One region of the Providencia sp. PROV200 genome, then DNA from elsewhere that is predicted to be linked to it. Evidence: predicted binding sites of a transcription regulator. Region 1 holds the regulator's gene; the other holds the start of a gene.
The links. Region 1 encodes PhoB, which activates phosphate uptake and scavenging genes when phosphate is short. Its sites were predicted from a motif close to CTGTCATAAAACTGNCNNAT; they were not measured.
Positions count from the first base shown of each region.

Region 1 (3,389 bases):
ATATTGAACTGAATACACATATTGATTAATAAATAGAAATAATCCACTTTATTAATATTTTGATTACATTAATAAAGTGGAGTTATTTACCCATTTTTAAGTTTTTTATCGTCAACAATTAGTACTGTTGGTAACGTAAATGAAAACTCACTCCCTTTCCCTAACTGGCTCGTCACCACCAATTGGCTACTATGATGTTGTAATGCATGTTTAACAATAGCCAACCCAAGTCCAGTACCTCCACCGCCTTGGCGAGAACGTGCTTTATCTACCCGATAAAAACGTTCCGTTAAACGAGAGATATGCTCTGCGGGTATCCCTTGCCCGTTATCTCTCACACTAAAACGCGCCCCTTGTCCGCTTCTCTGCCAATCAACCCAAATTTTTGTGCCTTCAGGCGTATGGCTGATCGCGTTATAGACTAAGTTTGCCACTGCACTACGTAATTGCTCTTCATTACCATGAACACGCAATTTTTCATCAATATGAAACTCAAATTGATGACGCCCTTGGCTTAAACTAAGCGCTTCTTGCTCAATCATTTTGAGAATGACAGGGATATTCACTTGCTCATCAAGGTTAATTTGAGGAGCAACTTCGATACGCGATAACTGCAAAAGCTGTTTGACTAAGTTATCCATACGATGCGTTTGCTCTTGCATGACATGCAATGCTTTTTTATTGACCGCAGTCACGTTTTCTTGATCGTCCATCACTTCAAGGTAACCTTGAATTACCGTAAGAGGCGTCCGTAATTCGTGACTCACATTTGCAAAGAAGTCCCTACGCGCCTTTTCCAAACGACGTTTTTCTGTCACATCCCGCGCAACCATCAATAACTGGCCTTCGGTATACGGTAAAATACGAAACTCAACGATTTCACCACTATTGAGCTCGATAGTCAGCGCTTGGTCATAACGCTTAATGGTGAAGTAGCGGCTAAAATCTGGGTAACGTAATAAATTAAAAATATGTTGGCCATTATCTTCAGGCCAACGAAAGCCGAGTAAAGCCTGAGCATGTCGATTACACCAAAAGATATTGCCTTCGGTTGTCATCATAACCACTGCATCAGGGAGTGACTCTGCACCACTACGAAACCGTTTAATTAACTGGCCTAATTCACGACGGCGTTTTCGATTACGCTGTTGCATCTGGTAGATACCATAAAATATCGGTTCCCACCCACCTCGGCCCTCAGGGGGAAGCATACTTCTATCTAACCATAACCAGTAAGAAAGCTTGAGCAGGTTATACCCATGCCATATCAGAGCGGCAAGTAGCGATATCACTAATAGCCACGCGAGGTGGCCAATAAAAACCGATAAAATAAGAGCGGGTAAGATAAATAAAAACAGCCCCCAAATCAGCTGCTTAATCGATAAACGTTCAAGCACGCATGGCTCTCCCTTTGTGGTTTTTAGTAACGGACAGAAAAACGATAGCCTGTACCACGTACAGTTTGTACCATTTTATCATGACCTTCCGTCTCTAGTGCCTTTCTTAGCCGCCGAATATGGACATCAACAGTTCGATCCTCCACATACACATTGGCTCCCCATACATAGTTCAATAGCTGTTCTCTACTATATACGCGTTCAGGGTGCGTCATAAAGAAATGGAGTAATTTATATTCAGTTGGCCCCATATCAATAGGGATTTCATTGCTAGTGACACGATGAGAGGTAGGGTCTAATGTTAACCCATTCATTTCAATAATGTCTTCCGTCGCCATTGGGGAGATACGACGTAAGATTGCTTTTACCCGAGCAATTAATTCTTTCGGTGAAAATGGCTTAATAAGATAGTCATCCGCGCCAACTTCCAAACCTTTTACGCGGTCTTCTTCTTCTCCTCGTGCAGTTAACATCATGACAGGAACGTCACGTGTTGCACTATCACGCTTCATATGTTTAATGACTTGGATCCCTGAGCCACCGGGGATCATCCAATCCAGTAGGACGAGGTCAGGTAACGGGTCTACGAGTTGTGCAATCGCACTGTCATAATCATCAGCTTCAATAGGCTGAAAACCATTCTGTTCTAATACAAAACAAACCATTTCTCGGATGGGCGCTTCATCTTCAACAACTAGAATGCGTCTTGCCATGATTGTTCCTGTAAAATTAAGAAGACATCTAAAATGTGAAAGCATTATGCGTCACTTTTATGACAGAATTATGAATATCAATGGGTGAAACTCATATTAATCTTTATTTTAGCGGTTAAATGTCATTTAAGTGAAATATTTCCGCAACATAGTTCTGCAACATAGTAATCTACAACGTAGTAATGAGTAATAAAGTCGCAAACATCCCTCAACGAAAGGTATGGATCAGGTATACTTAATTATCGAACGTTCATGCACATTATTGATGATAGGAATTGATAACTCATGCGCATTATTCATACTTCAGACTGGCATCTTGGTCAGTATTTTTTTACCAAAAGCCGTGCGCCTGAGCACCAACATTTCTTAAACTGGCTTGTTGAACAAGTGGAATTACATCAAGTTGATGCGGTCATCGTTGCAGGAGACATCTTCGATACTGGTTCGCCACCGAGCTATGCACGTGAACTATACAATAAATTTATTGTTGATTTACAAAAAACAGGCTGCCAGCTGGTGATTTTAAGTGGTAATCACGATTCTGTTTCTGTGCTCAATGAATCAAGCGCTCTACTTCGTTACTTGAATACACAAGTCATTACGTCTGGAAGTGAGCCGCATGTCGTTACCTTAATAAATAAGCAGGCACAACCCATCGGTTTAGTCTGTGCCATCCCTTTTTTACGTCCTCGAGATATCCAGCTCAGTATCGCTGGGCAAAATAGTGAAGATAAACAACTCTCGCTGCAAACCGCTATTCATGCCCATTACCAAGCCAGCTACCAACTCGCGCTAGAACAGCGAACCGCATTGGGGCTGGATATTCCAATTATTGCCACTGGCCATTTAACGGTTGTCGGTGCAGCCTTAACGGACTCCGTTCGAGATATTTATATTGGTACGTTAGATGCGTTTCCTTCTGGGGCTTTTCCCCCTGCTGATTATATTGCCCTTGGCCATATTCACCGTCCCCAAGTAATTGGAGGACAAGAAAACATTCGCTACTGTGGCTCACCGATTGCATTGAGTTTTGACGAAACAGCGCAACAAAAAAGTGTCTGCCTTGTCGAATTTACTGGAAGTGAATTGACTCAAATCACTCCATTGGACATCCCGACTATTCAACCATTGCAAAGCATTAAAGGCTCGTTAAGCCAAATAGAACAGCAATTAGAGGAATGGAAGGATTACCGAGGTGATAAACCTGTTTGGTTAGATATTGAAGTTGCTTCACAAGATTACCTCGCTGATATCCAACAGCGTATTGAAGCGTTGACAC
Region 1 covers NZ_CP096307.1:829,357-832,745, reverse strand. The annotation lists gene phoR (phosphate regulon sensor histidine kinase PhoR) at 87-1,397, opposite strand; gene phoB (phosphate regulon transcriptional regulator PhoB) at 1,421-2,110, opposite strand; gene sbcD (exonuclease subunit SbcD) at 2,396-3,389, shown strand, end outside.

Region 2 (3,389 bases), 570 kb from region 1:
AGGGAACCGTTGTCGCGTGACAAGTTAATGAGCTTAGCCCGGGGCCGTGAGTACAGTGCGATGGAACGTTCTATTGATGTTCAAATCTCACGTTTGCGTCGCATGGTTGAAGAAGACCCAGCACATCCTCGTTATATTCAGACGGTTTGGGGATTGGGTTATGTGTTTGTTCCGGATGGAAGTAAAGCATGAAGCGACTGAGGTTTTCAAGGCGTAGTACATTTTCTCGCTCGTTATTTTTATTTGTAGCCTTACTGTTTGCGAGCCTCGTAACCAGCTATATGGTTGTGTTGAATTTTGTTGTGATGCCTAGCTTACAACAATTCAATAAGGTATTGGCATACGAAGTAAGAACATTAATGACAGAGAAAATGGTTCTACAAGATGGAACCTCAGTGCGGGTATCTCCCGCGTTACGTAAGAAAATCTACAATGAATTAGGGAACACTTTTTATGCACATTCAGCAGCGATGGAAGAAGGGCTGAATTGGGCGAAAGAGTATGATTTCCTAAGTGAACATATGTCGGAATATATTGGTGGCAAGGCGAGTGTTCACCTCGAATTGGGCCGAGAGTACCCCATTCTATGGCTAACGTCTTATCTTGCACCTGATATTTGGGTTCGAGTTCCACTGACTGAAATTGGCCAGAACCAGTTCTCCCTTGTTTTTCGCTATACATTAACGATTTTTCTCACGATTTTTGCGGGGGTATGGCTGTATATACGTTACCAAAACAAGCCGTTGCTTGAATTGGAGTACCACGCAGGTGAAGTCGGTAAAGGGGTGATTTTGCCCCCAATGCAGGAAAAAGGTGCCACCGAGGTCAGGGCCGCCATCCGTTCTTTTAACCACATGGCTACAGGGATTAAAACCTTAGAAAACGACCGAACTGTCTTAATGGCAGGGGTAAGCCATGACCTAAGAACCCCCTTAACTCGTATTCGTTTAGCAACAGAAATGATGAGCCCAGAAGATAGCTATCTGGCTGAATCCATTAATAAAGATATTGAAGAGTGCGATGCAATTATCGGCCAATTCATGTCTTACCTGAAAACGGGTCAAGAAATGGATATGGAATTCTGTGACCTTAACGCTATCTTGATGGAAGCAGTGAACTCAGAAAGCAGCGTCGTCGGCGAAATTGAAACCGCACTTGAGCCAGGCTCAATGATTGTGAATGGTAACCCATTAGCGATAAAGCGTGCTATTACGAATATGATAGTCAATGCATATCGTTATGGTAATGGCTGGATCAAGGTCAGTAGCGGTAAGACTGAAGACTCAGTTTGGTTCCAAGTAGAAGATGACGGTGCAGGTATCAAAGAAGAAGATATTCACCGCCTATTCCAGCCATTTGTTCAAGGTGAGAAAGCTCGCAGCAACAAAGGAACAGGGTTAGGTCTGGCGATTATTCGCCGAATTGTCGATGCCCACGAAGGGAGTATTGAGATCCATAAGAGTGAGCGTGGTGGGTTTGCGATTAGGGCTCTACTTCCCCTCAAAGAAAAAGAAGACTAAATACTCTTCACACTTTGCGCCGCAGCGTTGTTGGCTGCGTTCGGCTACTCGGGTCACATACTTGTGTATGCTCCCCGAGATATCCTCTCTGGCCGCCTAGCTGCAACACAAATTGTCTTGAGTATTGTTTGTATTAAGTAGGAAAAGAGGCTCTCTTTTTATGGAGCCTACCTACAACTTGAACTATTTAGTGCTATCCTTTTACTCTTCACACTTTGCGCCGCAGCGTGTTGGCTGCGTTCGGCTACTCAGGTCATATACTTGTGTATGCTCCCCGAGCTATCCTCTCTGGCCGCCTAGCTGCAACACAAATTGTCTTGAGTATTGTTTTAGGGTTGCAGGATAAAAATATTTTTCGCTTTTATGACAGTCTGTCATTTTTCTTTTTGACATCAACTTTGAAATAATAATTTTTTAACCATTTGAATTATATAGCATAAAATCTAATCCATCTTCGTTTTTGTTTCCTCGCCAGTGAAAAAATCAGCAATTGTCATAAAACTGTCATAAAAACGACATGTTGTCGTAACGAAATTGTCCTATTTTTCCTACCGTGACATACACCCAACAATTTTATACTTGATTGTTTCTATACATCCCCGGAGGGATTATGAAAATGACGCGTACCACCTTAGCAAGCGTAATGGCAGCAACTTTATCTCTGACTGCAATGTCTTCTTTTGCTGCTACCAGCCTGACCGGAGCTGGCGCGACCTTTCCTGCTCCTGTTTATGCGAAGTGGGCAGACTCTTATCAGAAAGAAACAGGTAATAAAGTAAACTATCAGGGGATTGGTTCTTCTGGTGGTGTCAAACAAATTAATGCAAAAACAGTTGATTTCGGTGCATCTGATGCCCCATTGACTGATGAAAAACTCAAAGAAGATGGCTTATTCCAGTTCCCAACCGTGATTGGTGGTGTTGTACTGGCAGTGAACGTGAAAGGCATCGAATCTGGCCAATTAACGTTAGATGGCAACACGTTAGGTGACATCTATTTAGGCAAAATCACTAAATGGAATGACCCAGCAATCGCTAAATTAAACCCAAATGTTAACCTACCAGACCAAACAATTGCAGTTGTAAGACGTTCTGACGGTTCTGGAACTACATTCGTATTTACTAGCTACTTAGCAAAAGTCAGTGCAAGCTGGAAATCAGACGTTGGTGCGGGTTCAACCGTTAATTGGCCGAAAAATAGCGTAGGCGGTAAAGGAAATGATGGCGTTGCCGCTTTCGTACAGCGTTTACCAGGTTCTATCGGTTATGTTGAATATGCTTACGCAAAACAGAACAACCTTGCGTATACTAAATTAATCTCTGCCGATGGCGAAGCGGTTTCACCAACAGGTGAAAGTTTCAGCGCAGCAGCGAAGAAAGTTGACTGGTCTAAATCTTTTGCTCAAGATTTAACAAACCGTGATGGTGCGAATGCATGGCCGATTACTTCAACCACATTCATCTTAGTTCACAAGCAGCAAGCGAATGCGGAAAAAGGCAAAGCGGTTCTCGATTTCTTCAACTGGGCTTATGACAAAGGTGGTAAACAAGCGGAAGCATTAGATTACGCAATTCTACCTCAAGAAGTCGTGGCTGCAGTACGTACTGCATGGAAAACAGAAGTTAAAGATAGCCAAGGTAAAGCATTATTCTAGGTGAACTTAGCTTTTTTAAGTGCACTTAGGGTTGGAAATGGCGGGTAAGTGCTGAGGAACAGGACTTACCCGCTCATCGTTGTAACGCAATCCTGTAGATAAAGAACAGGAATGAAATGAGAACAAAGCGCATGGCCGAGAAAACAACGGCATTTAAAGCTCCCAGCAAATCAGGTGATGTGATTTTTGGTGCACTGGTAAAAATTGCCGCGCTG
Region 2 covers NZ_CP096307.1:256,880-260,268, forward strand. The annotation lists gene ompR (two-component system response regulator OmpR) at 1-192, shown strand, start outside; gene envZ (two-component system sensor histidine kinase EnvZ) at 189-1,520, shown strand; gene pstS (phosphate ABC transporter substrate-binding protein PstS) at 2,131-3,174, shown strand; gene pstC (phosphate ABC transporter permease PstC) at 3,306-3,389, shown strand, end outside.
Region 2: pstS (phosphate ABC transporter substrate-binding protein PstS) is a predicted target of PhoB. The motif match lies at 2,011-2,030, and genes of this name have one in related genera.